DNA from 3 places in the Bradyrhizobium sp. URHA0013 genome. Region 3 is predicted to be linked to each of the others. Evidence: predicted binding sites of a transcription regulator. Region 3 holds the regulator's gene; each other region holds the start of a gene.

Region 1 (9,781 bases), on a different contig from region 3:
GGACAGGTGGTGGCGGGCATGGTCTAGCCGCCGGTCATCGGCGGGAAGAACGCGATCTCGCGAGCGCCCGCGATCGCGGCGTCCGACTTGACGTGGGCATGGTCGATCGCGGTGCGGATCACCTTCGGCTTCTCGAACGCGTAGGCGTAGGCTTCGCCTTGGCCGGACAGCCAGGCGATCAGCTCTTCCACCGTGCGCACGGTCGCGGGCGGCTCGATGGTCTCCTCGGCCTTGCCGACGCGCTCGCGCACCCAGGCGAAGTACTTCACTTTCATCCCTCATCCTCCTTGATGAGGTGATGGATGCCGGCGCCGAAATAGTCGTAGCCGGTGTACATGGTGAGGATCGCCGAGGCCCAGAGCAGCGCCAGCCCGGTCATCGAGACCATGGGCACCACCTCATCGCCGGCGGGACCGGCCAGCAGGAAGCCGATGGCGATGAGCTGAACCGTCGTCTTCCACTTCGCAAGCTTGGTCACGGGCACGCTGACGCGCAGCGCGGCAAGATATTCGCGCAGGCCCGAGACCAGGATCTCGCGGCACAGGATCACGATGGCGGCCCACAGCGACCAGCCGTGAATGATGCCGTCGGCGGCCAGCATCAGCAGGCACGAGGCGACCAGAAGCTTGTCGGCGATCGGATCGAGCATGCGGCCGAACGCCGATTGCTGATTCCAGATCCGCGCGTAATAGCCGTCGAGGTAATCAGTGACCGCAGCCGCGATGAAAATGGCGACGGCAACCCATCGCAGCCACAGCGGACCGTCCATGATCGACTGTGCGTAGATGCACCCGACCACGACCGGGATCGCGGCGATCCGGCCGTAGGTCAGGATGTTCGGGAGGGACATCGCGCGGCTGGTGGTCCCTCGTGTCGTGGCGATGTTCATCCGTCCTACCAATACCGCTGCAGCCTCAAGGTCAACCGTTCCGCTCCCAAATGGGGTGCGGGATGCGACGACCATATGACCGCGGCCCCCTTTTATTTCATCTCGGCTGAGGGTGGAAATACTCGAAAATCCTGCGGGCGCTCTCGGCGCTCACCCCCGGAACCTTGCCGAGATCGGTGATCGAGGCCCGTTCGATCTCCTTCAGGGTTCCGAAATGATGCAGCAAGGCACGTTTGCGTGACGGGCCGATGCCCGGAATCTCCTGCAAGCCGGCCTCGCGGATGTCCTTCTTGCGCAGCTTGCGGTGCGAGCCGATGACGAAGCGGTGCGCCTCGTCCCGCAGGCGCTGGATGAAATAGAGCACGGGGTCGCGCGGCTCCAGCTTGATCGCCTCGCGCTCCGGCATGAACAGGGTCTCGCGGCCGGCATCCCGGTCCGGCCCCTTGGCCACGGACATCAGCGCCACCTGGGTCAGGCCGAGATTTGCAAAGATCTCCCGGACCGCGTTGAGCTGGCCGCGGCCGCCGTCGATGATCACGAGATCGGGCCATTGCGGGAAGTCGTCGTCCTTGGTTTTGGCCGCGCCCTCTTCGGGCGGATTGATCAGGCGCTTGAAGCGGCGCTCCAGCACTTCGCGCATCATGGCGAAGTCGTCGCCCGGCGTGATCCCTTCCGACTTGATGTTGAACTTGCGGTACTGGTTTTTGACGAAGCCATCGGGGCCGGCGACGATCATGGCGCCGACCGCGTTGGTGCCCTGGATATGGCTGTTGTCGTAGACTTCGATCCGCTTCGGCGCATGCGGCAGGCTCAAGGTCGTGGCCATGGCGTCCAGCAGGCGGCTCTGCGTCGCGGTGTCCGCGAGCTTGCGGCCCAGGGCCTCGCGCGCGTTGGTGAGCGCGTGGGTGACGAGCTCCTTCTTCTCGCCGCGCTTCGGCGTGGAAACCTCGACCTTGCGGCCGGCCTTTATCGACAGCGCGTTGGCGAGCAGCTCGCTCTCCTCGATCTCGTGCGAGAGCAGGATGTTCCTCGGCGGCGGCTTGTCGTCATAGAACTGGGCGAGGAAGGAGCCGAGCACCTCTTCCGGCGTATACGTCTTCTCCGCGCGCGGGAAATAGGCGCGGTTGCCCCAGTTCTGCCCGGTGCGGAAGAAGAACACCTCGACACATGAGAAGCCGCCCTCCTGGTGGATGGCGAACACGTCGGCTTCTTCCACCGTGCGCGGATTGATGCCCTGCTGCGACTGGATCGCGGACAACGCAGCGAGGCGGTCGCGGTAGAGCGCGGCGCTCTCGAATTCGAGCTCACCGGAGGCCTTCTCCATCTCGGCGGCAAGCTCCTGTTTCACCGCATGGCTCCTGCCGGACAGGAAGTCGCTCGCCTCGCGCACCAGGGTCGTGTAGCCGGGGAAGTCGATCTCGCGGGTGCAGGGGCCGGCACAACGGCGGATCTGGTAGAGCAGGCACGGCCGCGAGCGGCTCTCGAAGAAGGAATCCGTGCAGGAGCGGATCAGGAATGCGCGCTGCAACGCGGTGATGGTGCGGTTGACGGCGCCGGCCGAGGCGAACGGGCCGAAATAGCGACCGGGCCGCGTCTGCGCGCCGCGATGCTTCAGGATCTGCGGCGCCCAATGGTCGCCCGTGATCAGGATATAGGGAAACGACTTGTCGTCGCGCAGCTGCACGTTGAAGCGCGGTCGAAGCTGCTTGATGAGGTTGGCCTCCAGCAGCAGCGCTTCGGTCTCGGTGTGGGTCGAGATGATTTCCACGGTAACTGTGGCGGCGATCATGCGCAGGATGCGCGCCGGCTGCGGCGCACTCTGGCGCGCATAGTTCGACAGGCGCTTTTTGACGTTCTTGGCCTTGCCGACATAGAGCACGTCGGCATTCCCATTGAGCATGCGGTAGACGCCGGGCGAGGTGGGGGCGAGGCGGACCGCGCGTTCGATCGCCTCGTGGCCGGTCGCCAGCGGCTCTTCGCCAACCGTGCCGCTCTCTTCCAGGATGTCCGGCAGCCGTGCGTCGTCCTCGTCGTCCCCGTTTGCTGTGGCGGGATCGAGGTCGGGCGGCGCCGCTTCCGTCTCCTGGGGCGGGACGTCGGGCGCGTTGCCGCGCACGGGTTTGCGCGCACGTGCGTCGTCCGGATTGTCGGTGGAATCGTGAACCATGGTGCGAATTTAGGCGTTGCGGGTGGCGAATTGAAGTTCCGGCGGTGCGGCACGCACAGGATGGCGGCGCAGTTCCCGGTAACGCTTGCTTAAGCCTGTTAACAGCGCGGTAACCCGGCTTAACAGGCCTTTAACTTAAAACTCTCGATAAATGTTACGCGAAATAGTGGTGGTTCCGTAACCATGCGGTTTTGCCTCGCGCGGCGGCGCAGGCATCGCGCCGGTGACGGCAGTTGCGTTGGAGTATGTGATGAAGAGGCTCGTTGTGGGCGCAGCCGCGTTGGCTGCAGTCGGCTGGACGGCTTCGGCAGGGGCCGCCGATCTCAATTACGGGCAACGTGCGCCCTACACGGTCAATCAGCCGCTCAACGCCTATAGCTGGGCCGGTCCGTATCTCGGTGCCAATCTCGGCTACGAATGGGGCTCGGTGAACAACAATCCCGCAAAACCGTCGGGCTTCGTCGGCGGCGTTCAGGCCGGTTACAATTTCCAGACCGGCCCGTGGGTGTTCGGTGTCGAAGGTGACATCCAGGCCGCCGGTGCCGACGATACCTTCGCGCCGTGGAAGTTCTCCAATCCGTGGTTCGGCACCCTGCGCGGCCGCGCGGGCTATGCCCTCAGCAACGTGCTGTTCTACGGCACGGCGGGCCTCGCCTTCGGCGAGCTGCGCGCGCAGACGTTCGGCTGGACGGAGTCGCATACCAGCGCCGGCTGGACCATCGGTGCCGGCGCGGAAGTTGGTTTCGCGCCGAACTGGAGCGCCAAGCTCGAATATCTCTACATCGATCTGTCGACGAGTCAGTTCGCGATTACAGGCGTGTCAAACGGCTATAGCGCCAGCGTTGTGCGCGCAGGCGTGAACTATCACTTCTGATACCCAAAGAAGAAAATACCGGACTACAGCCTCCCGGCCGCTCGCGGCCGGGATTTTTTTTGCGCCGGTGTTTCGCGTCGGACTCGCTAGGGAAGGATGACCAAATCGACCGCCTTCGGCCCCTTGCCCTTCTTGTCCGGTTCGACTTCGAAAGTAATACGCTGTCCTTCGGCAAGGTCCTTCAGTCCGGCCCGCTCCACAGCAGTAATATGCACGAAGACGTCGCGGCCCCCGTCGTCCGGTTTGATGAATCCGTAGCCGCGCTCACCGTTGAAAAACTTGACCGTTCCCGTCATGGCCATCGGGAAACTCCCCCTCATTGCTCCTCCGTCGTGACGCAGACGCACGTCACGACATGACCGGGCCTTACGAAGCCCGGGAGCTGGCCATCCTTGGGCAGACCATTCGGTCCGACTGGATCTTTCTTAGGCCTTCACTCCGCCGCAACCATTCGCGGAAGCGGAACGTAAAGCCAGTCACCGCAACAGCATAATACGGTTCTCTGCAGATTGACCACCGCTCCTGCATATTTTTCCCAAGATGCCGGAGTGTTACGGCCTTGGCACCTCTAATCGGAATCTGGCAGCGCCCCCCTGGCCGAGCGGCATTTCCAGCTCGGGCAGGATCGTCTTGAGCTCGCCGTGCAGTGTGTAAGGGGGATTGACGATCAAGAGCCCGCTGGAGGTGAGGGCTGCGCCGTCGGCTTGTGGCGCCACGCTGAATTCGAGGCGCAGGCATTTTCCCGGCGGTTTTGCTGCGGCTGCGAGCCGCGCCACTGATTGCACCAGCGCGTCGGTGGCGCGCCGGCTCTTGGCGGGATACCAGATTACATAGATACCGGTCGGCCATTTCGCAAAAGCCGTCGAGAAGGCCTCTTCGAGCTTTTCGAACTCGTCCTTCGCCTCGAACGGCGGGTCGATCAGCACGAGCCCGCGCCGTTCCTTCGGCGGCACGAAAGCCGGCAGCGCCATCCAGCCGTCGAGGTCGACCACGCGGGCCTGTTCGTCGTGGCGCAGCACGCCGATCAGCGCCTTGCGCGCCTTCGGCTCGAGTTCGCAGAGCAAGAGGCGGTCCTGTGGTCTCAGCAGGCCGCGTGCGATCAGCGGGGAGCCCGGATAGGCCTTGAGCTCACCCTTCGGATTGAAGGCGCGGACGATGTCGAGGTAGGGCTTGGTCAGCGCCATGGCGTCGTTAGACAGTCGCGCCTGCATCAGCCGCGCAATGCCCGTCAGCCACTCGCCGCCGCGACGCGCCTCCTCGCTTTCGAGATCGTAGAGGCCAGCGCCGGCATGGGTGTCGATGACACGGAACGCGCCCGGCTTATCCTGGAGATAGGTGATGATGCGCGCCAGCACGATGTGCTTGATGACATCGGCGAAGCTTCCGGCGTGAAAGGCGTGGCGGTAATTCATGCAAGAGCACTACGCCACGTGACGGCTTGAGCAAAGAGGCACGATGCCTGGGCTAGCCACCCCGGATCGGCGGCATCGCCAACTGGTCGCGACGGCAGGCGCGGCGGTCGATCTCCTCGCAGGCGCGGAATTGCAGGTCCTTGCTGAGGCAGATGCGGACTTCCGATAGCCGCGTCCGGTTGCAGGTGATCGAGACGGCGGCATTGCTGAGGCCCGGATTGGCCTTGATGAAGGCTTCCTCCACCTCTGCCGGCGCCACCGTCTTGGCCTGCGACAAATCGAGATATTCGGCCGGAATCTTGATTGCGGCGCGCGCCTTCCGGATCGTCTCGAAATAGCTGCGGTCGGCGAGCCCCGAGCAGGTGCCGTGCTTGTCCCATTCGTTGAAGATCAGCCCCGGCGCCGGCATCAGATCGAGCATGGAGGAGACGATGCTGCGGTTCAGCCGCGGCGAAGGCCGCTGGCAATATTCCGGAAAACCGTTCTCATATTGCGGCCACAGACCATGCACCACGAAAGCATAGGGCCGTCCGCTGCACTGGGTCTGCGAGCGGCCGCCGCGCTCCGCTGCCTCTTCGCAGAAGGAGGGCGACCACGACAGCGACAGCACATAAAAATCGAATTCGCCGGGCGTGTTCTGCCGCTTGTCCTGGGCCTTTGCGCCGCCGGCCAGTGCAGCCAGCCCGGCCGCAAGCGTCAGCGAGATCATCAGGCGGGAGAACGAATGCAATCTGGAATGAAACATGGCGACGCCCCTCAACTAGACTGTGCAGACGAGCCTAGCAGGCGATAGGAACATTTCAAGAACAAATTTCGGGCGACCATCGTTGGGCCGCCTGATCGGTCCGGATCAGCGCAATTATTGCTTGGCGGCGCGGCAGGCCGGGTTGTAGGCCCAGTTGCGGTCGAGCCCGACCACGCACCATTCCACGCCCTGGCCGTAGCCGGCGAAGCCGCCGTCCTCGACGATCGAGAAGTGCACCTTGCGCATCTTGCCGTCCGTGAGCATGGCCTCGCCGGTGCAATAGCGGCGGGGGATGTTATCCGATGCCCAGGGCCGGAACGCGGTCTCGTGAACCGCGGCGAAGCCGGTGATCTTCAACGAGGAATTCCAGAACGAGCTTTCTTTCTCCCAGAACTGGCTGGCGATCGTCGGCAGCGCCCGGTCGCATTCGGAGACGTTGCCGTCATAACGCGGCCCGCTCAGCCAGAAATTCAGCTCCAGCGGATTGGCGGCCCTGGCCTCACCGAGCGACAACGCCCCGAACAGGAGGCCGAGCACGGCGGCAAAGCGGAGCGATTTCAGGAAGGTCGAGGCGCGCATGGATGATCCAGACAGCATGATCTGCAAGGGTCGGACGGTGCCGTGAAGGCCGGAGGAGGTCAAGTGCAGCGCGGCAACACTTGCCGACGAGTTGACCGCAATGCTGCGTTGGACCGGCCATCCGTTCTTTCCACCGCCGCGCCGACACCGTAAACTGCCGCCAACCAATCGGAGTGACGGGAATGCGAATCATTGCGGCCGCGGGCCTACTTGCCTTGGGTATGATGGCGAGCCAGTCGGCGCGCGCCGATCTGCTTCCGGTGCCTCCGTTCAAGGGCAACGACACTGGCGGAATCATCGCCTATTCGATGGCAACCCAGGTCGATGCGCGGCAGGTCGCGGTCGATCACTGCGCCCGCTACGGGAAGGTCGCCAAATTCCTGGCGATGCAGGCCTATGAGGGCGGCTACATCTCGTTCTCCTGCCGCTGGGTGCCCTATGGCGCGGCCGACCAGCCGATCCGCACGCTCTACTGAGGCGCTTTCGCAACGCCGCCATCGCAGCCGGGAGCTTCCGACATGACGCGCAAACTCGCTTTGCTCGGCTCCGCACTTTGCCTCGTCTTGTCGGCAGCCAGCGCCCGCGCTGACGACCTGCCGGTGCGCAAGGCGGGCCTGTGGGAATTGAAGATGGTCAGGACTGGCACGCCGGTGCCCGAGATGACCATGCAGCACTGCACCGACGAGACCGTCGACAAGGAGATGAACAACAACATCTCCCCGATGGCCAAGCAGATCTGCGCCAAGCAGGACATCAAGAAGACCGCAACCGGTTATGTCAGCGATTCCGAATGCAATGTCGCCGGCATCAGCACGACCTCGCATGCTGAGATCACTGGCGATTTCAATTCGGCCTATACGGTGAAGACATCGTCGCACGCGCAAGGCGGCGCCGCCGGCGCGGCAGGCCGCGACACCACCATGCAGCTCGAAGCGAAATGGCTAGGGGCCTGCAAGCCGGACCAGAAGCCCGGCGACGTCGTGATGCCCGGCGGCTTCAAGATGAACGTGCGCGACATGGACAAGCTGAAGGCGCTGTTGCCGAAGTAAGGAAGATCGTAGCCCGGATGGAGCGAAGCGAAATCCGGGACCGGTGCATCGATCGCGAAGAAAGAATCCCGGATTCGCTACGCTCCATCCGGGCTACATCACCGGTTACACCGGTATCCGCACGCTCGCTCTTAATCCGCCCATCGGACTGTCGCCAAGTGTGATGTCGCCGCCATGCGAACGGGCGATGTCGCGGGCGATCGCGAGGCCCAGGCCCGTGCCGCCTTCATCCTGGTTGCGGGCGTTGTCCAGCCGCAGGAACGGCTTGAACACCTCTTCGCGCAGGTGTGCGGGAATGCCCGGCCCGTCGTCGTCGACCGTCACGGTCAAATAACGGTGATCGCGCTGGCCGGTGATGGCGATGCTCTTGCCGTAGCGGGCGGCGTTGGTGACGAGGTTGGCAAGGCAGCGCTTGAACGAGGCCGGCTTCACCGTGACCACGGGCAGCCCGTTGAATGCGACTGTCGCCGTGTGGCCGTGGCGTTCGGCGTCGCTGCGCAGCTCCTCGAGCGCCTGGGCCATGTCGGTCGGCTGCGACTGCTCGCCGGAATCGCCGCGAGCAAACGCGAGGTAGTCCTCGAGCATCATCGACATCTCGTCGACGTCCTTGCGCATGCCCTCCATTTCGGGGCTGTCGCCGATCAGCGCCAGCTCGAGCTTGAACCGCGTCAGGATCGTGCGCAGATCGTGGCTGACGCCGGCGAGCATCGCGGTGCGCTGCTCCATCGTCCGCTCGATGCGCGACTTCATTTCGAGGAAGGCGACCGACGCGCGCCGCACCTCGCGCGCGCCGCGCGGGCGGAAATTCGGCGCCTCGCGGCCCTTGCCAAAACTCTCGGCGGCGTCGGCAAGTCGCAGGATCGGCTTGATCTGGTTGCGCAGGAATAGCACCGCGACGATCAGCAGGATCGAGGACGTTCCGACCATCCAGAACAGGAAGATCTCCGAGTTCGAGGCATAGGCGGCGCTGCGCTGCGCGAACACGCGCATCACGGCGTCGTCGAGCTGGATCCGGATCTCGACCAGATTGGAGCGGCCGACCGTGTCGATCCAGAAGGAGCGCCCGATCTGGCGGCCGAGCTGCACCGACAGCGTCTGGTCGAGCAGCGAGAAGAACGGCTTGGGTCCCGGCGGCGGCATGTCGCCGGCCGGGAGGAAATCGACGACGAGGCCCAGGCGCTGCTGCGCGATGCGGCGGATCTGGTCGCGATCCTTGTCTTGCGGATAGCCCTTGTAGACGTCGATCAGCGCGGCGATGTCCTGCACCACCGCGGCCGACAGGCGCCGTGTCACCGTGTTCCAGTGCCGCTCCATGAACACGAAGGCGACGACCGATTGCAGGATCACCATCGGCACGATCATGATCAGCAGCGCACGCGCATAAAGGCCGGTCGGCATCCAGCCCTTGAAGGCGTTGCCCATCCAGCCATTGGCGGCGGAGACGCGGCCGGCGGCGCTCTTCAAAAGCGTCAGGCCGCTATCGATCGTGCTCATCGGTGGCGCTTCACTCTTTATGGAGAGGCTACCAGCCGGTAGCCGATGCCGCGCACGGCCTGGAGGAACAGCGGATTGGCGGGATCGGTCTCGATCTTGCGCCGCAAGCGGTTGATCTGCACGTCGACGGCGCGCTCGTTGACGCTGCCATTGCCGGTTAGCGCGCTGCGCGGCACGGTCTCGCCCGGTGTCTCCGACAGGATCCGCAGCATCTCGCGCTCGCGGTCGGTCAGGTGAATGACGTCTTCGCCTTGGCGCAGTTCGCCGCGGTCCAGGTGATAGATGTACGGGCCAAACGCGATCTTCTCCACTGCAGCGGCCTGCGGCGGCGGCGCAGCGCGCTTGAGGATGTTGTTGATGCGCAGCGCAAGCTCGCGCGGCTCGAACGGCTTTGCGACGTAATCGTCGGCGCCGATCTGCAGGCCCTCGATGCGCGCTTCGGCTTCATGCCGCGCTGTCAGCATCACGATCGGCACCGAGGACGAAGTCCGGATGAAACGGGCGAGATCGAAGCCGGTCTCGCCGGGCATCATGACATCCAGGATCAAGAGGTCGAAGTGCAGGCCCAAAAG
Region 2 (9,781 bases), on a different contig from region 3:
TTTTGATTTGTTGCGATGAATGCGCGAGACGCTTACGCGGCCTCGTCGGCGACCGTGGCGCCGCCATCGGTCTCGTCGCTGTCGCCCTCGGCGTCCGCATCGCCTTCGCCTTCGGCGGCTTCGGACTTGGCGCCGGTGCGGCGCGGGCTCTTGGCGAGCTGGGCCTCGATCTCCTTGACCGCTTCGGTCTCGGTCGAGTGCTGCACCACCGCAATCTCGCGGGAGAGACGGTCGAGCGCGGCTTCATAGAGCTGGCGTTCGCTGTAGGACTGCTCCGGCTGCGACTCGGAACGATAGAGGTCGCGCACGACTTCCGCGATCGCGACGATGTCGCCCGAATTGATCTTCGCTTCATATTCCTGGGCGCGGCGCGACCACATGGTACGCTTGACGCGGGCACGGCCCTTGAGAGTCTCGAGCGCACGCTTCACCAGCGCGGGGTCCGACAGCTTGCGCATGCCCACATTGGCGACCTTGGCGGTCGGCACGCGCAACGTCATCTTGTCCTTGATGAAGTTGATGACGAACAGCTCGAGCTTCGCGCCGGCGATCTCCTGCTCCTCGATGGCCAGAATCTGGCCGACACCGTGAGCGGGATAGACGACGAATTCGTTGGCCTTGAAGCCCTGACGCTGGGTCACGACCTTCTTTTCTTCGACCTTCGGCGCGACAGCCGCGGGCTTCACGGCCGGCTTGGCGGCAGCGACAGGGGCCTTGGCGGGAGCAGCAGCAACAGGAGCCTTCGGCGCGGCGGGCTTGGCAGCGGGAGCCTTGGCAGCGGGCGTCTTTGCAACAGCGGGCTTGGCGGCAGGCTTGGCGGCAACAGGCTTGGCAACGGTCGCTTTCGCGGCCGGCTTGGCAGTCTTGTTAGGCATTGCGCTTCTTTTGTTCTTCGAGGACTTTGCAGCCGGCGCCTTCGTCGCGGTCCGACCCTTGGATGCGCTACGGCTGGCCGCGGCGACTTTCTTGGCGTCCTTATGGGAAGCCTTCGCTGAAGTACTCTTTTTACGCGTTTTCTGTGACACAGCCTGCGCGCGGAAACTGCCACGCCCCTGTTCGACATTTGGTTTCACGGGAACCCAACGGGGCCGACGGGCTAACCAGGGTTCGGCTCAATGTGCCCAATATAGCACATTTCCCGCAAAAATCAATGATTTAGGGGTCTTAAGGGCTGGTTTTCAGCGATAACGCCGCTAATAGGGTTAAGTTTGACCCGAATTAGTCGCCGGAGCCGGGGTTCGAGGAGAAATACTTGTCGAACTTGCCCTCCATGCCGTCGAAATCCTTGGCGTCGGCAGGTGATTCTTTCTTCTGGGTGATGTTCGGCCAGCTCTTGGCGTAGTCGGCGTTGACCGTGAGCCACTTTTCCAGGCCCGGTTCCGTGTCCGGCTTGATGGCATCGGCGGGGCATTCGGGCTCGCACACGCCGCAGTCGATGCACTCGTCAGGATGGATGACGAGCATGTTCTCGCCCTCGTAGAAACAGTCGACCGGGCAGACCTCGACGCAGTCGGTGTACTTGCACTTGATGCACGCTTCAGTGACGACGTAAGTCATCCAACGCTCCGAAAAGCTCTTTTAAAAGTCGCGGCTTGCGTAGCGCGGATGGCCCGGCGCCGCAAGCTCAGGAACGGCCGATCATGACGGCTTTATGCGCTTGATCGACCAAGAAATGAATTCAAAGCGCAATTAATTGCGCTGAGAATTCGGATGGCCTTCGCTGAGCTCTTCGTAGAGCACACGGGCCGAGGCGGCATCGCCGCGGCGCTCGTTGAAGGCGATGACTTTCAAGACGCGCACGGTGCGATCGAGCGCGACGGTGAGCACGTCGCCGATCTTGATCGCATGCCCCGGCGATTTCTCGCGTGCGCCGTTGACGCGAACATGGCCGGACTCGACAAGCTCGGCAGCGGAGGTGCGCGCCTTCACCACCCGCGCGTGCCATAGCCATTTGTCGATGCGCTGCCGCTCGGTCGTGGGCTCACTCCTTACGCCCTGACAGCTGCTCCTTCAGCGCAGCGAGTTTTGCGAAGGGCGAGTTCGGATCGACCGGGCGATCGCGCTCGCGCGGGGTGGCGCTCGATGCGTAGGGACGCAGCGACGGCCCGCCCTGGCGGTCGCGGCCCTTGTCGCGGTCGCGGCCACGGTTGTCGCGGCCCTTGTCGCGATCGCCGCCGAACTTGCCTTTGTTGCGATCCTTGTTGTCGCGGTCCTTGTTGCCGCCATTCTTGCTCTCGAACCGGCGGTTCTTGTCCTCAGGACGCGGCGCGGCTTCGGCGCCACCTTCGCGCGGCTTGCGGAAGTCCCTGCCGCCATCGCGACCGGAATCGCGACGATGACCGCCACCATGGCGATGACGCTCACCGCGCTTCTCGCCGTCGGCGACAGGCTGGGCTTCGCCTTCGGCAGGCGCGGCGCCGGCTTCAGCAGCCGCCTGCGGACGCGGCTGGTGACGCGGGTTGCGATGGCGCTCGTGGCGCGGTTTGCGATCGTCGTGACGGCCGGCGGGACGCCAGACCTCGATGAGCTCGGGCTCGGCGGGCGTCGCCGCGGCCTCCACGGGTGCTGCCGCATCGGCCGACGCAGCGGCTTCGGTTGCAGCAGTCTCTGCAGGCGCGGTTTCGGCAGACGCGGTTTCAGCGGGAGGGGTTTCAGCAGCTTCAACGGCTGCCGCAGCCTCTTCCGCAGGTGGCGCGATGCCGGGAGCGTCTTCCGGCGTGACGGAAGCCTCAAGCGCCGGCTCTTCAGGCGCGGGCTCGTCGTGCTGCTCCATGCCGGGCGCGTCTTCGACGGTCACAGGCTCGGCGGCGGCTTCGATCGCGGTGTCCGCGGGCGCGGCGGCGTCCTCGACCGGCGCTTCGGTTGCGGGCGTCTCTTCGCTGGAGGCTTCAGCAACAGGGGTCTCGGCAACAGCCGCAACGGGCTTCGCCGGCAGCGGCGGACGCTTGTCCATGCGATAGCCGAGCGCACGCAGCACCGACGCAAAATCCTCGCCGGCCGAACCGGTGAGCGAGGTCATCGCCTGCGTCACCACGAAGCTGCGGCCGTCGAACGCACCGGCGGGCTTTTCGCCGGACGCGTTCTCGCGCCAGGCCAGCGCCGGACGGATCAGGTCGGCCAGGCGCTCGAGGATATCGACGCGCACGGCGCGCTCGCCGGCCTGCTTGTAGCCGAGCACGCGATAGGCGTCGCGCGGCAGCTGCTTGTCGACCGGGAACGAGGTGCGGCCGGAGCTTGCCAGATGCTGCGCGCCCGACAGCGCAGAGGGATCGACATTGTCCTGCTTCAGCGCCCAGAGCAGCGCGGCCAGCGCACGCCCGGCCGGCTTGAGCAGACCGGGGAAATAGAGGTGATAGGCGCCGAAGCGGACGCCGTATTTGCGCAAGGTCGCGCGCGAGGGCTGGTCGAGGTCCTTCAGCTCGTTGGCGATCTTCGGGCGCTCCAGCACGCCGAGCGCCTCGACGAGCTGATAGGCGATACCGCGGGCGATGCCGGTGACGTCCTCGGCCTTGCTGAGCTCGAACAGCGGCCCAAGCAGCTTTTCGATATGCGTCTTGAGCCAGAGCTCGAGCCGGGCCTGCACCTTGTCGCGGGGGCCGCCCGTGAGGCGTTCGTCGGAGATGATGCGGATGCGCGGATGCAGCGCGTCCTCTGCGGCAGACAGCCGCGCCACGGCATCGCCGGTCCAGCGGATGATGCCTTCCGAGGTCAGCACGAACTGCTCGTCCGGCGCATTGCCCAGTTTTTCGGCGCGCGCGTTGATCTCGCCGGCGAGCACGGCCTGCGCTGCAGCCTGCAACGCTTTCGCATCGGAGCCGGCTTCCGCCGCATCCGGTGCAAAGGTGAAGCCATCGAGGCGGCCGATGACATGGCCTTCGACGATGACTTCGCCGGTCTTGCCGATTTCCGTATTCAAGCTCGTGTTCTCCCGCAGGCGGCGCATCAATACACTGGTCCGGCGATCAACGAAACGCTCAGTCAAGCGTTCATGGAGCGCATCCGATAATTTATTTTCGACCTCGCGGGCGATCCCCTGCCAGCGTTCGGGGTCTTTCAGCCAGTCGGGACGGTTGGCGACGAAGGTCCAGGTGCGAATCTGCGCAATCCGGGCCGACAGCGTGTCGATATCGCCGTCGACGCGGTCGGCCTGGTCGATCTGGGTCCTGAACCAGGCGTCGGGGATGCATCCCTTCCGCATCAGGAAGCCGTAGAGCGTGGTGACCAGCTCGGCATGGGCGGCCGGCGACAGCTTTCGATAATCCGGGACCTGGCAGGCCTCCCACAGCCGTTCCACCGCGTCCTTGCCATGCGCGACATCGCGCACCTCGGCGTCGCGGGCAGCGTGGTCGAGCACGCGCATGTCCTCGGCGATGGGCGCGCGCGTCAGCGCCTCATGGCCGGGGGCCAGGTTCAGGGAGACCTGGAGCGCGCCGAGGGAAGCAAAATCCAGCTTCGAATTGCGCCATTGCAAAACCTTCACGGGATCGAAGGTGTGGTTCTGCAGCGCATTGACGAGCTCGGGCTCGAACGGAGCGCAGCGGCCGGTGGTGCCGAAGGTGCCGTTGCGGGTGGCGCGGCCGGCGCGGCCGGCGATCTGGCCGAATTCGGACGGCGTCAGGCGGCGGAACTGGTAGCCGTCGAACTTGCGGTCGGAGGCAAAGGCGACGTGGTCGACGTCGAGATTGAGGCCCATGCCGACGGCGTCGGTGGCGACGAGGTAGTCGACCTCGCCGTCCTGGAACATCGCGACCTGCGCGTTGCGGGTGCGCGGCGAGAGCGAGCCCAGCACCACGGCGGCGCCGCCATGCTGGCGGCGGATCAGCTCGGCGATGGCGTAGACCTCGTCGGCCGAGAAGGCGACGATGGCGGTGCGGCGCGGCTGCCGCGTGATCTTGCGGTCGCCGGCGAATTCCAGCTGCGACAGGCGCGGCCGCGTGATCATGGAGACGCCCGGCAGCAGCCGCTCGATGATCGGGCGCATCGTGGCAGCGCCGAGCAGCAGCGTCTCGTCGCGGCCACGGCGGTTGAGGATGCGATCGGTGAAGACGTGGCCGCGCTCCAGATCGGATGCGATCTGCACCTCGTCCACAGCAAGAAACGAGACGTCGAGATCCCGCGGCATCGCCTCGACGGTGGAGACCCAGTAGCGCGGCGCTTTCGGCTTGATCTTCTCCTCGCCGGTCACGAGCGCGACGGCATCGGGGCCAACCCGCGCGGCGATCTTGTTGTAGACCTCGCGCGCGAGCAGGCGCAGCGGCAGCCCGATCATGCCGGAGGGATGCGCGAGCATCCGCTCGATGGCGAGATGGGTCTTGCCGGTGTTGGTGGGACCAAGCACCGCAGTGACGCCGGCGCCGGGGAGTCGCTCGGAAGCGAAAGGGGAGGAGGAAAAAGGCATCTGGGGGATTAGGTAATGGCGATTGGGGCGAATGTCAGTGCTGTTTTGGGGCGGTGGCGCGAAGCGCCTGGAAGTCACCCGGCTTCGGCTTCTCCGCTGTCATGCCCCGGCTTGACCGGGGCATCCAGTACGCCGCGGCTTCTCGGCTCAATCACAGACGCCTCGGTGTACTGGATCGCCCGGTCAAGCCGGGCGATGACACCGAGAGTGTGGGAGCATTCTCCCCGAACCTCGCGCAACTGTCTCACTTTGCGACGCTTTTCCCGTTGGCTTTAAGCTTCGGAACGAGTTGAGAACGAATCGCGGCCGAATCGCAGACTCCCCCGTGAGTCCTGTTCCGTTCACGCAACATGTCGCGGGAGGCTTATGGGTTCGCACTAGATGGAGTTTTGCCCCGCCGCACAAGCGACCTTTCGATGGCGGATTCGTTAAAGCTGGGGACGGCGCGGAGTCGAATCAGAATCGGGGAGGAGTCAAATGGATTCCCCGCTCTCGCCCCCCTCCAAACAAAAGTGCGAAAACAACCCCATGCACAGTAGGCATGTCATTGAAATCGCTTGCGTTTATTTTTGCTAAAAGGGGGTCAACGCGGGGAGCAGGCTTACTGCGTCTTCGCGACCTTGGGCGGCTGAGCGCTGGTGACGAAGGACGTCGCTTCCAGCATGGCCGGCCCGAGCGGGGTCGGCACTTTCAGCCAGAACGGGACCAGGATGCGCGTGCCGGCGATCGGCGCGAACGCGACCTCGATGTTGCGCTGGGCGGCGAGATATTTGATCACGGGACGGTCGGGGATGTAGCCGGCGATGGGCACGAAATACAGCGAGCAGACCACGACCTGGCCGTGATAGCCTTTCTCCGCCTTCACGTTTTCCATGCGCTTGAAATCGAGCTTGAGCTCGTAGCGCATGCGGCCGTCGAACACGGCGGCGCTGCCGTGGCAGGCGTCCGCTGACAGCACGTCGCCGGTGCCGGAGACGCGCACCAGCGAGGCCGTCATCGGGTCCCAGACGCCGCGGCGATGCGCATCGGTGACGACGATGCGGTCGGGATCGACCGGAGGCTCCGGCACGATGGCAAAATCCTTCACATTGCCCTTGTCGAGCGTGATGCGGATCTCTTCGGTCTTCTTCGAGGTGGTGGTGGAGGCCTGGTAGCCGGTCGCGACCAGCGCGCCGTTGACCACGCGGCCTTGCGAGGCCCCGGTGCCCGACCCGCCCGCGAACGATTTCAGCAGCCCCGAGGTGCCGCCGGAGGCCGCGGCCGCGAACACATCGTCCTGGATGTCGATGTTCCAGGCGCCCTTGCCGACCGGAATGCCCGCCAGCGTCGCCTCGTATTGCGCCTCGAGCTTGCCCTGCGCCGCCGCGGGCTCCGCCGCCCACGCCAAAACCAGCCCGCCAAGGGCCGCCATGACCCAGCGTCCGGCAGAGCGCGGATTATTTGCGCGCGGATTCCTTGCGCGCCGCTCCGCTGAGCGCAGCTCTTTTGGGCGCAGCTCATTTGGACGCAGACTTGGCGCAAGCGTTGTGAGCACGAAACAATCCAATCGGGGCGCGAACGGTTGTTACTTAAGCCAAAAACCGCGCCAAGCAATGCGTCCGGGCCTATCCGCGCCGGAACTCCACCGGACTCTTCGGGCGCGAATACGCCCTTTATGTGATGGTAAGACGCGATAATCATTGCCGTTTTGGTGATCCAGACGGGTCAGAAGCGCGCACCTCACCCCGCCACCTCCACCGCTGTCATGCCCCGGCTTGACCGGGGCATCCAGTACGCCGCGGCCCCTCTGGTCAGCCGCACCGGCGCGGAGTACTGGATCGCCCGGACGAGCCGGGCGATGACACCGAGTGCCGGGCGCGAAACTGGCGTCCCAGCCGCCCCAAAACCTTGACGTCCCGCCCCTTCCCCCCTATACGTCCGCCCGCTCCCTGCAAGGACAGAGAATTTGCCCGTGGCGCCCCGAATGGCGGCCGCACATCGTTGGGAAAGATTGAGGATTTTACCATGTCTCGCCGCTGCGAATTGACGGCCAAGGGCCCCCAGGTCGGCCACACGGTCAGCCACTCCAACATCAAGACCAAGCGCCGCTTCCTGCCGAACCTGGTCAACGTGACCTTCATCAGCGAAGCGCTGGGCCGCAACGTGCGCCTGCGCGTCTCCACCAACGCGATCAAGAGCGTCGACCACAATGGCGGCCTCGATCCCTATTTGCTCAAGGTCAAGGCCGACCTGCTGTCGCCGCGCGCCCTCGAGCTGAAGCGCGCCATCCAGAAGAAGGTCGGCCCGACGCCCGCGCCGGCGAAGAAGGCCAGCTAAGAATTTTAGGATTGGGCGAGGGCTTGCGTCGCGGGACGTAGGCTTAGCCGGAGAGAGTTTTGCGGGACGGCCGGATCGGAAGATCCGGCCGTTTTTGTTTTTGCGGTGCAAATGTCTATGTCGCCGCTTCGCTTGGAGTAGGCTACGCTAAGATCATCAATTGCCACGACTTTTTGGGAGCCTCTCAACGACGGCCGTATCGTCCTTCGCGCGCGGCCTAGATCGAGGTAGCTTTGAGAGAGCACTCGCCGAGCGGAAGCACGTCATCCTAATGCATAGTTACCAAAAACAAACGGTTGCCGTGCAGAATCAGACCGACGAGCGCGTCGAAGGTGAACGACAAACCTTTCTTCGTGTCGCGGAGATTGTGTTGAGCAAGTCTCGTGTCCCACTTAGCGCTGGTGAGATTGTTGATCGAGGAGTCGAGCAAGGACTCTTTGGCGACCACACAATGGGTCGCACACCCCAGAAATCCATGCAGGCTCGGCTTAGCATGGACATCCTACACAGAAAGACTGACTCACGATTTGTTCGAACCGGCCGCGGGCGCTTTACCCTTCGCGCTTCGCTAGGAGCACCAGTAAGTGAACCGGACATTGCGCCCGGCGAAGTTCAGTCTGAATACGTAGCCGAGCGCCGTGTACTAAATACGCCGCGAGAAGAAGTTCTGTGCGTTCCAGAGCCTGCATATCGCGATGTCCTGACCTTTCAGGGTATAGACACCGATACACCCTTGATACTGGGGCAGCTTCTTAGCGAAAAAACTACCACCTATCTCGGGCGAGCTGAGGCTGAGGTCAACAACGACGCGAAGCAATTCATAACGTACGTCTTGGTTCAATGTGGTCAGCGCTTGCTGTTCTTCAAGCGATCCTATCTCAGCCGAGCAGCCGAATTTCTAAGAGGATCGAAGTGCATTGGCTTCGGTGGCCACGTTAGCGCCGCTGATCTCGATATGCTTTCGCGAGCCGACTTTGGTTTGTCAGCTTGCGGACGCAGAGAGCTCGCGGAAGAACTTTTTTTGCCAGACCGAACCAGACGGAAACGCAAGGTCTCGGCTGAGGCAAGTCTTACAGATAAGCCTACTATCGATCTCTTTCAGAGCGTTCCACTAGAGTGTTTGGGAGTTCTGAACGACGACTCTTCGGAGGTCGGAAGGCGGCACGTTGCCGTTGTTTACCGTGCATGGCTTCCCGATTGGAACACAGCCAAGAAGCTGCAGAAGGGCGATTCATCGATCAAAGGCTTGGGATGGATCGATCTTTCAAAGGACAAGGTAGACATAACCGATTTCGAATATTGGTCGCAGCTATGTTTGCGACGCTTTTATCCGTCCACTCTCTTCACGCGAGCAAGACTCGAAATCGTAAGTAACTCTCGCTTCGCGAGCGACCGCATCTTAGTTGTCGCTGGCCGAATTGGATCGGGGAAGTCGGAGACCGCCAATTACCTCAGCCAACGCTTACACTGCTCTTTGATCAAGACTGGGGAGTTGGTTCGCGCGCTAATGGAATCACCTCCAATCGGGGAGATTGGACGAGAGGAATTTCAAACTCGAGCATACAAATTCATCAGCGCGGAAGGCGGCACTAAGAAGTTGGCTGACGCTATAGCGAGCCAAATCGCGCACGAAGGTGGCAATCGTACGATTGTCGATGGAATTCGAAATCTCGACACCTTCGAGCACTTAGAAAGAAAGTGCGCTGGCGGGATCGGACTACTCTTTGTGCAGACTCCACCGGATCTCGCGTTCGACATGTATCGCGCCAGAGAGGCAGGAACGCTGAAATTCAGCTATCGCGATTTTCTTAAGGTATACGACGCCCCAGTAGAGGGGGAGATCTCAAGTCTGGGGCGCCGAGCAAACGCCTACATCTACAACTCTTTTGGGATGGAAGCCTTTCGGCGAACGCTAGACGAACTATTGCCGCAAATGCGTTCATAGCGCTGGAAACAAAGACGGTTCAGCGGCCAAGCGATACGTCATGAATGCCTTGAGGGCCTTAATTGATTGCGATACGACGAGTTTTTCCCCAAGACCTGAATGGTCGTCCTTCACGATCTCCG
Region 3 (9,781 bases):
ATTGAAGACCGTTTGGTCTATATATCGGCAATGCGCCGCCAAAACCCAGTGCCCTCGCCCCGTGGCCGTCCCCGAAGTTTCGACACGGACGCCGCTGTCGAACGCGCGATGGGGGTGTTCTGGTCACGCGGCTATCACGCCACGGCGCTACCGGACCTGCTTCGTGCGACGAAGCTCTCGCGTGGCAGCCTTTACGCCGCTTTCGGAGACAAGCACTCGCTGTTCTTGCGTGCGCTTGATCGCTACGTCGCCGAGGCCCTGACACGGATGGACGTCGAATTCGACAAAGAGCCGGTCGATAGACTGCGGGCCTATCTCGCCGGCTACGTTGACCGAACGAGCGGGGCCAATGGTCGGCGCGGATGCCTGCTGGTGGCCACAGCCATGGAACTGGCTGGCCGTGACGCTGAAGTCGATCGCCGCATCGCGAGCTTTTTCAAAGCCATGGAGGCCAGGGTGGCTGATGCCCTGTCCCGTGCCAAGGCGGCGGGCAAATTGGCCGATGGCGTCGAGCCTTCCAGTGCCGCCAAAATTCTCCTCTGTTTCGTCGAGGGGCTGCGCGTGGTCGGCAAAACGGCACCGACGCGGCTCACGTCGCAAGCCGCCGTTGACGCGCTTCTCGACCGTTTCATCAGGTAGACACGTTTGGACGCCCCTGCTGCTGGCACGCCAATATATATGGACTGATCGGTCTTTAAAGAAAGAATGCCATGTCCGCCATCCAGATCGTCTGCGCTGTGGCCGTCCCCCTGCTCTGGGGTTATCAGTTCGTGGCCATCAAAGTCGGCGTTACGGAATTTCCGCCTCTGTTCTTCCTCGCGCTGCGCTTCCTGGCCATCGCAATGCTGCTCGTTCCGTTCGTCAAACGTCCCACGCGTCCACAGTTCGGCCCGATCGCGGCTATTTCGCTTTTCCTCGGTGGGCTGAACTTCGGGCTGTTCTATGTTGGCCTTGGGCTCGGCTCGGGAAGCATGTCGGCCGTCGCCTATCAACTCGCCACGCCGTTCACCGTGCTGTTGGCGTGGCCACTGCTCGCGGAGAAGCCGTCTCTCACCACGTCCGCCGGAGTGGCGCTTGCATTCGTCGGCGTGGTCGTGTTGGCAGCAGGGCCCGGCCTCTCCGCAAACGCGCTTCCACTGCTGTTCGTGGTCGGGGCGGCCTTCGCTTTCGCGGTGTCCAACGTGTTGACGAAGCGCTACGGCCCTTTTGATCCCCTGATGTTGATGGGATGGTCCTCGCTGCTCACCGTGCCGCAGGTCATGTTGATGTCGCTGCTCCTTGAACATGGACAACTCGCGAGCCTCGTCACGGCAGATGGACGTGGTTGGCTGGCGCTCGCCTACACGATTTTCATCGGAGGAATTGTTGGGTTTGGCCTATGGTTTTGGCTGATCGGGCGTTGCTCGATGGGCCGCGTCGCACCTTTCGGTCTGCTGCTTCCGGTGTTCGCCTTGATGTCGAGTGTGTTGTTCCTGGGCGAACACATGACTTCAAAATTGATGATCGGCGGGCTGCTCGCGATCTCCGGCGTCGCCTTGACACAGTTGAGACCGAGCGCCTTGAACCCCAGCTGAGACGCGTCCAAGACGAATTCGCCCGGGAGCGGCCATCCACTCCCGGGCGATCGATGTCTGGAACTGGCGAGAGCCTAGTTCGGCACCGCAGCCTTCGGCCCGGGCTTGGCGGCGACCGCATTCGCGGTTTGGCCGTGCAGGAAGTCGTAGGCCGTATGCAGGGCCTTGTCGTCTTTCGCCTCCGGCGGGACATAGGACTGCGATCCGGTCTGCTCGGTGCCATCGGCCGCCTGGAGATGGCCGCGCATCTGGGACTCCGCCATGGTGTCCATCCGGCCCTTCAGCTCGGGCGGCACGTCCTGGAGGATCTCGATGTCGGGCGCGATGCCCTGGGCCTGGATCGAGCGGCCCGAGGGCGTGTAGTAGCGCGCCGTGGTCAGCGCCAGCGCGCCGTTGCCGGCGCCGAGCGGGATGATGGTCTGCACCGAGCCCTTGCCGAACGAGCGCGTGCCGATGATGGTCGCGCGCTTGTGATCGTGCAATGCGCCGGCCACGATCTCGGAGGCCGAAGCCGAGCCGCCGTTGACCAGAACCACCAGCGGTTTGCCCTTGGTGAGGTCGCCGCCATGCGCGGTGAAGCGCTGGGTCTCCTCGGCATTGCGGCCGCGGGTCGAGACGACCTCGCCACGCTGCAGGAACGCGCTCGACACCGACACGGCCTGGTCGAGCAGTCCGCCCGGATTGTTGCGCAGGTCCATCACGTAGCCGACCAGCTTCTCCGGCGGAACGTCCTTGGCGATCGATGCGATCGCCTTCTTCAGGCCGTCGGTGGTCTGCTCGTTGAACGAGGTGACGCGGATATAGCCGATGTCGCCGTTCTCGACGTGGAAGCGCACGGGGCGCACATGGATGATCTCGCGCTTGATCGCGACGTCGAGCGGGGCGTCGGCCCCCTTGCGCACGATCGTGAGCTTGGTCTGGGTCTCGACCGGCCCCTTCATCTTGTTGACGGCCTGCTCGAGCGTCATGCCCTGCACGGCATCGCCGTCGATCTTGCTGATGAGGTCGCCCGACATGATGCCGGCCTTGGAGGCCGGCGTGTCGTCGATCGGCGAGACGACCTTGACCAGCCCCTCCTCCATCGTGACCTCGATGCCGAGCCCGCCGAACTCGCCGGAGGTGGTCTCCTGCATCTCGGTCCAGGCCTTGTCGTTCATGTAGCGCGAGTGCGGATCGAGCGAGGTCACCATGCCGGTGATCGCACCTTCGATCAGCTTGGCATTGTCAGGCTTCTCGACATAGCTCGCCTTCACCCGCTCGAACACTTCGCCGAACAGATTGAGCTTGGAATAGGCGTCATCCGCGCTCGCTGCCGCCCGTGCCGCCCACACGCCGCCGTGCGGACTGGCTACCAGAAGGGTCAGACACGCTCCGGTGAGCGCGCCCATTGGAAACAGCAGGGTTTTCCGCATGGATAGACTGGCCTTTTTGCTTCGCGGTTCGGTGGGGCTGGGGAGCCGCCATGCAAATGGCGATCCAGCCTGCTTCTCACAATACCATTCTGGTTTCTTCAAGGCCGGGATGCCACGCCGGCGGGTACACCGTAAAAATCCCTTCGTCGGGGCCTAAACTTTTGGCAACGTTGCAGGACCCGGTTCGTGCGCAGCGGGGACGGCCGGCCGGCCCACGCCTTGCAGCCATGCCATTTTAGGATGGTTTTGGCGACCTGGACGGGTTAGGCGATGAGGTAAGGCTTCAAATTCTCGGGAGGATAACAATGAACGAAGCACCCCGCATCCAGCCGGACAGGAACGTCGAGCTCGGCGCCAGCACCGAGCCGTTCCAGAATCTGCACGAATTCATCCGGAAAGCGCGTTCCAACCTCAACCAGAATGCCTGGGATTATATCGTCGGCGCGGCCGAAACCGAGACCACGATGCGTCGCAACCGCATGGCGCTGGACGAGATCGCCTTCCGCCCGCGTGTGCTGCGCGATGTCCGCAAGGTCACCGGCTCGGTCGAGCAGTTCGGCCGCAAGATGCGCCTGCCGGTGGTGCTCGCCCCCGTCGGCGCGCTCGAGATCTTCGATCCGGATGGCGCCGCGAGCGTGGCACGCGCCTGCGGCACTTTCGGTGCGGCGCACATGCTCAGTTCAGTGTCCGAGCCCGGCCTCGAGAAGACCGCCGAAGGTGCGCCCGACGCGCTGCGGCTCTACCAGCTCTATGTGCGCGGCGACGACGCCTTCGTCGCCGACGTCGTCAGCCGGGCTGAGAAGAACGCCTATGCCGCCTTCTGCCTGACCGTCGATACCGCTCATTACAGCCGTCGCGAACGTGACATCGCCAAGCGCTACGTTCGCGAGAGTCGCCTGCGCGCCACCGGCGGCGATTACCAGAAAGGTCTGGAGTGGCGGACCGTGAAGATGATCAAGGACAAGTTCAAGATCCCGCTGATCCTCAAGGGCATCGCGACGGCAGAGGACGCGCTGATCGCGATCGATCACGGCGTCGAATGGATCTACGTCTCCAACCATGGCGGCCGTCAGCTCGATCACGGTCGCGGCGCCATGCACGTGCTGCCCGAGATCGTTGACGCCGTGAACGGCCGCGCAAAGATCATGGTCGATGGCGGTGTCTGTCGCGGCACCGACATCGTCAAGGCGATCGCAGCGGGCGCCGACCTCGTCGGCATCGGCCGGCTGCAATGCTGGGCGCTGGCGGCGGCCGGCGAAGCCGGCGTGGCGCGCATGCTGGAGCTGCTCGAGGACGAAGTGCTGCGCTGCCTCGGCCTCTTGGGTGCGACCTCGTTCGCCGAGGTCAACAAATCCTGCCTGCACCACGCGACCGCAACCAACGCGCCGAGCGTGTTCAGCGCGTTTCCACTGTTCGACCACGAGCCATATCGATACTGAGTGAAAGGATGCAGGTGACATCGCTCTCTCCCGGCAGCGCGGATGCGCTTCTGTTCGATCTCGGCCGCGTGGTGCTCGATATTGATTTCTCCAAGGCGATCGCCTGTTGGGCGGGACATGCCGGCTGCAAGCCTGAAGCCATCGTCGCGCGCTATGTGCGGGACAGCGAAGCCTATCGGTTGCACGAGATGGGCAAGATCAGCGATGAGGACTATTTCGCCTCACTGCGAGCCTCGCTCGGAATCGGCATTTCGGATGCGCAGTTCCTGGAAGGCTGGAACGCGATCTTCGCCGGCGAAATGCCTGACATCGCCGAGCTGCTGCCGCGGGCAGCGAAGCAGATGCCGCTGTACGCTTTCTCCAACACCAACCGGCCACACGTGGACCATTTCTCAAGGGAATATGCCGACCTCCTCGGCCATTTCCGCGAGCTGTATTTGTCGTCCAGCATCGGCCTGCGCAAACCGGATGCCGAGGCCTTCGACCACGTCGTCGCGGCGATCGGCGTGCCCGCCGGGCGTATCGTGTTCTTCGACGATCTTGCTGAAAACATCGAGGGAGCGCGGGCGCGCGGCTTGACGGCCGTGCATGTGACTTCGCCGCGTGATGTGGGGAACGCATTGAAAGCATTGGGCATCTGACGACGATCTGCCGCCGCGAGACCCCCGGAGATGCGGCCCAACGCGACTAATTTTGAAGAAGTTTAGGAACCCGATCACTTTGTGCATTTTTATACAGAGTTCCCGGAACGGAATACCGTCTTCCGGACTCTAGAGTCCGTTGGGACTTCTACAGACGGATGCATCATCGTGTTGGGCAAAACCTACCTCACCAAGCAGGCCTCTCTTCTTCTTGAATTCGCCAGGACAACTTCAGATTCGGATCTTTCCGCCAAGCTTGTGAGCAAGGCCGCCGACCTGAAATCCCAGGCCGATCCGCTGCCCGACAAGGATCAGGGACCCAAGGCGCCCGACGTAACTCACGGGCAGCCAGGGAGCTGATCGATGCAGGCCGGGGCGCTCGTCGTTCTCGTCTTGCCATGACCATTGTCCTGCCGATCTGGCACGTTCTTCGGATCATGCCGCAACGCGCTTGATCCTGCCTTCCGGAACAATGCGGTGGGATGACTGCACCCGCTCGGCTGTTTTGCCTCTGCGCCCGCGCTCGGCTAGAAGACGTGCGGAACATTCGCCCGAACGTGCCGAGCAGGAGTTTTCGCCGTGGCCTTGATGCCGGTTTCCGACGCGCTTGCCGCGGTGCTGGCGGGTGCAGAGCCGCTGCCGGAGGAAATGATCTCCCTCGACCAGGCCTACCATCGCGTGCTCGCGCGTGACGTCGCGGCGCGGCGCACGCAGCCGCCGCAGGCGATGTCGGCGATGGACGGCTACGCGGTGCGAGCGGCCGATGCCGCGACGATCGATTCGGAGCTCACCATCATCGGCGAAGTCGCGGCGGGCCGACCGTTCGCGGGGATGGTCGGCGCCGGCGAGGCCGTGCGGATCTTCACGGGCGGCGTCGTTCCCGGTGGCGCGGACGCCGTCGTGATCCAGGAGGACACCGTCGCCGCCGGCAAGCGTGTCACGATCAAGGAAGCCGCGATCGCCGGTCGGCACATCCGCCCCGCCGGCGTCGATTTCCGCGAGGGCGACGTGCTCCTGCGCAAGGGAAGCCGTCTCACCGAGCGCGACCTCGCGCTCGCCGCCGGGATGAATCATCCGCACCTTGCCGTTTACGGGCGTCCGAAGGTCGCGATTCTCGCCACCGGCGACGAGTTGGTGATGCCGGGCAGCACGCCCGGCCACGGCCAGATCGTCTATTCCAACGGCTACGCCCTGCACGCGCTCGCCCGCAGCGAAGGCGCCGAGACCATCGACCTCGGTATTGCCGCCGACACGCTGGAGGCCACCACCGCCGGCATCCGCCGCGCCCGTGAGAGCGGCGCCGACATCCTGATCACGACCGGAGGCGCATCGGTCGGCGACCACGATCTGGTCCAGCAGGCACTGCGGGACGAAGGCATCGCGATGGCGTTCTGGAAGATCGCGATGCGGCCAGGCAAGCCGATGATGCACGGGCGGCTCGGCGCAATGGGCGTGATCGGTCTGCCGGGCAATCCCGTGTCGTCCTACGTGTGCGCTTTCCTGTTCATGGTGCCGCTGATTCGTGCCCTGTCGGGCCGTTCAGTGCTTCACCATCGCCGTGAGCGCGCCGTGCTCGGCCGCGATGTCAGCGCCAACGACCAGCGCGAGGACTATCTGCGCGCGCATCTGGAGGAGCGTGACGATGGCACACGCGTCGTTCTTCCCGTCAATCATCAGGACTCTTCGCTGCTTGCGAATCTCGCTGCAGCACAGGTACTTCTCGTGCGCGCACCGTTCGCGCCGAAGGCCGAAGCCGGCACGGCTTGCGAAGTGTTGCGGCTCCCTGTCTGAGCGCCCCGGCAATGCGCGTTCCGCCAACTTTGCTCTGTTCACGGTAAATTAAGCAGTTGCGGAACATGTATCGAACATATAGTGTCCGTTCATGATTTGTTTCGAGCATGTAGCGGCATATTGCCGAATTCAGCGTCTCGGAATCGGACGACATCAACCGGGGGACTTTGGTCGAGATGTTAACGCGCAAACAATACGAGCTTCTGCGGTTCATCAGTGAACGTCTGAAGGAAAGCGGCGTACCGCCCTCCTTCGACGAGATGAAGGATGCGCTCGACCTGCGCTCGAAGTCGGGCATCCATCGCCTGATCACGGCGCTCGAGGAGCGTGGCTTCATCCGACGCCTGCCCAACCGCGCTCGTGCGATTGAAGTCATCAAGCTGCCGGAGCTCCAGGCAGCCGCCGGCAGCCGCCGCGGCTTCACGCCGAGCGTCATCGAGGGCAATCTCGGCAAGGTGCGTGCGAGCTCCAGCCTGCCCGCGGACGACGGCGAACGTCCCGTCGCGGTGCCGGTGATGGGCCGCATCGCGGCCGGCACGCCGATCGAGGCGTTGCAGACCCGCAGCCATACTATCAGCGTACCGCCTGACATGCTCGGCTCGGGCGAGCATTACGCGCTCGAAGTGCGCGGTGATTCCATGGTCGAGGCCGGCATCCTTGACGGCGACATGGCGCTGATTCAGCGCAACGAGAGCGCCGATACCGGCGACATCGTGGTGGCGCTGATCGACGACGAGGAAGCGACGCTGAAGCGCTTCCGCCGTCGCGGCGCCTCGATCGCGCTCGAGCCCGCCAACGCGGCCTATGAGGTCCGCATCCTGCCGCCCAACCGGGTGAAGATTCAGGGCAAGCTGATCGGGCTTTACCGGAAGTACTGATACCGGGAGTACTTGATACCGGGAGTGCTTGGCGCCGCGCGCGCTTCCGATCGGCATCGCCGGTCAGGGATTGGAGCGGATCATCGTCCGCTCCGGCTGGGTAGTCTTTCTGGTTCTGCACAGACTATCTGGCCCGTCCTTCGGCGCTGGCTCCTCGCGACGCCCACGAAGCGGAACTGGTTCGCGGCGCAAGTGTTCGAGGAAACAGCGGCCAGCGATCAAGCTCGACCGTTGCAGTCAAGCCGGCGATATTCGCGCACGCGCCTCCCGAATGCATCGCAACTCGCTTTGTTCCTATTGAATTCGGGAAAGATAATGTGATCGCGGCTCGCGGAAACCAGCCGCAGATTTGCCCACAACCAAGCAGAGCGTTCATGCTTCAACTCTGATAGAGGCCTGCGCCTCGATTAAGAGACGCGGGTTGCTATCCCAGCATGAGGAGCACCCGATGTGTGACTACAGCCTGCATGCCGTCGCGTCGCGCCCCGCCGAAGTCGGCGAGACGATCGTCACGACAAGCTTCCGCGGCACCTCGACGCGCGGCTTCGCCTCGGCAGCCGATCCGTCTGTTGCCGTCTGCCTGCTGCCGGGAACGGAGCTCGCCTTCGCCGACGACGTTCGCTACGACAATCGCTGGATCTGGACGCGCACCATCAATTCCCGCGTGGGCAAGTTCGGCAAGATCGATCCGCACGTTCCCGACCGCCATCACGACGCGATCGAATTCCCCGACGGCAAATATGTGCTGGTGACGCAGCTCGTCGAAGGCCAGCGCGCGACCGTGCTGCAACTGCCTGTGACCCAGCCGGTGACGGAGCGCGAGCACAAGGCGCAGGTCATCGTCGACAGGCAGCCGACCGTCACGCGCCTGCCGATCGGCTGACGCAGCCGGCTACGAGGTCGGAGGTCAAGATTGAATCGCCATCGCCGGCCGTGGCCGGCGAGATGGCGCGGTTTGCGCCCAGTGAATCCGAGCAGATGCACCAATCCACTGCATTGCTCCGCACCGTCAGATCAATCGTCGGCCTGCAAGTCGGTCTCCGCCGGCGTTGCGTCCTTGATGCGGGGCGCGATCGCCTTGGGCGCAAGGCTGCCGTCGAAATCACCCTCGCCTGCGCCGGCTGGCAACCAGGGGCGGCTCGCGCCTCTCGCCCTCACCGCCTGAACCGCAAAGCCGTCACCACGCTGCATTAGCGCCAGCGCGCTCTGGCTGGCGAGCCGCTGCCGATCGACCACCATCGCCGCGCAATCGGGCGGCGCGGGACGTGCCGTCACCACCAGCGCGGCCCGACTGCAATCGTCCGCGAGAGCGTCGACGCGCAGTGCCAGCGCGACCAACCTCCCGTCGGCCAGTGGCGTCACGCAGCCCGATTCGTCACAGGACACGCCATCGGCCAGCGAGGCTCTGCCGGCATCGCGCGGATCGGCGTCGGCAGCGAGCCATTCCTTGAGCAAAAAGCTGTCCTTGCTCGTTCTGATCAGGTGCAGATATCCGTCCCTGCCCCGCACCGCGACGCTGGCGCCATCCCCGGCAATCAGGATGTCGGGCTGCCGCGCCGACAGTCCCCAGAGGATCGCTGCCAGCAGGACCAGGGCGCCGGACCAGCGTAGCGGCGTGCGCAACAAGCCTAGCACAATGATTCCCAGGCTCGCCGCGATCAGCGGCGTGATCCCGAACGCCGGGATGCGGCCGACCGCGCCCGGTAAGGCCGCGACCCAGCGCGAGACCGCGACCATCCACTCGATGCCGATCCCCATCAGCCACCAGAACACGCTGTCCAGCCCGAACGGCGCAGCAAGCAGCCCCAACAATCCCGCCGGCATCACCAGCGCCGAGACCACCGGCATCGCGCCGAGATTGGCAAGCACGCCAAACGGCGTGACACGGTGGAAATGGAAAGCGGCGTAGGGCGTGGTCGCAAGTCCCGCAATCAGCGAGGCCATGAACAGCATCGCGATCTCGCGGCCACCCCACATCGCAATGCGCGCGGTCGCCGAATGGTCCGGCGAGGCAAACAAATTGGGCATGCCGATCTGCACCAGCGC

What was found. Region 3 encodes LexA, which represses DNA repair genes until DNA is damaged. Its sites were predicted from a motif close to TGTTCNNNNTGTGTTCNG; they were not measured.
Region 1: a site for LexA is predicted at 6,134-6,151, ahead of N551_RS0101215 (ribonuclease T2). Genes of this name have one in related genera too.
Region 2: a site for LexA is predicted at 5,679-5,696, ahead of N551_RS0117200 (helicase-related protein). Genes of this name have one in related genera too.

Annotation. Positions count from the first base shown of each region.
Region 1 covers NZ_JADK01000003.1:237,662-247,442, reverse strand. The annotation lists gene N551_RS0101250 (molybdenum cofactor biosynthesis protein MoaE) at 1-20, opposite strand, end outside; gene moaD (molybdopterin converting factor subunit 1) at 24-275, opposite strand; gene pgsA (CDP-diacylglycerol--glycerol-3-phosphate 3-phosphatidyltransferase) at 272-889, opposite strand; gene uvrC (excinuclease ABC subunit UvrC) at 987-3,056, opposite strand; gene N551_RS0101230 (outer membrane protein) at 3,307-3,930, shown strand; gene N551_RS0101225 (cold-shock protein) at 4,017-4,232, opposite strand; gene N551_RS0101220 (23S rRNA (adenine(2030)-N(6))-methyltransferase RlmJ) at 4,482-5,342, opposite strand; gene N551_RS0101215 (ribonuclease T2) at 5,395-6,087, opposite strand; gene N551_RS0101210 (hypothetical protein) at 6,202-6,666, opposite strand; gene N551_RS0101205 (hypothetical protein) at 6,849-7,142, shown strand; gene N551_RS0101200 (DUF3617 family protein) at 7,185-7,715, shown strand; gene N551_RS0101195 (ATP-binding protein) at 7,821-9,209, opposite strand; gene N551_RS0101190 (response regulator) at 9,227-9,781, opposite strand, start outside.
Region 2 covers NZ_JADK01000011.1:28,186-37,966, forward strand. The annotation lists gene N551_RS0117185 (CarD family transcriptional regulator) at 33-875, opposite strand; gene fdxA (ferredoxin FdxA) at 1,219-1,557, opposite strand; gene N551_RS0117195 (RNA-binding S4 domain-containing protein) at 1,690-1,959, opposite strand; gene N551_RS0117200 (helicase-related protein) at 1,982-5,398, opposite strand; gene N551_RS0117205 (DUF3108 domain-containing protein) at 6,000-6,809, opposite strand; gene rpmB (50S ribosomal protein L28) at 7,403-7,714, shown strand; gene N551_RS35710 (HTH domain-containing protein) at 7,986-9,659, shown strand; gene N551_RS0117220 (non-canonical purine NTP pyrophosphatase) at 9,654-9,781, opposite strand, start outside.
Region 3 covers NZ_JADK01000007.1:298,736-308,516, forward strand. The annotation lists gene N551_RS0111605 (TetR/AcrR family transcriptional regulator) at 31-639, shown strand; gene N551_RS0111610 (DMT family transporter) at 711-1,574, shown strand; gene N551_RS0111615 (S41 family peptidase) at 1,649-2,986, opposite strand; gene N551_RS0111620 (alpha-hydroxy acid oxidase) at 3,292-4,425, shown strand; gene N551_RS0111625 (HAD family phosphatase) at 4,434-5,066, shown strand; gene N551_RS0111630 (hypothetical protein) at 5,235-5,426, shown strand; gene glp (gephyrin-like molybdotransferase Glp) at 5,646-6,857, shown strand; gene lexA (transcriptional repressor LexA) at 7,034-7,735, shown strand; gene N551_RS0111645 (hypothetical protein) at 8,184-8,618, shown strand; gene N551_RS0111650 (ComEC/Rec2 family competence protein) at 8,750-9,781, opposite strand, start outside.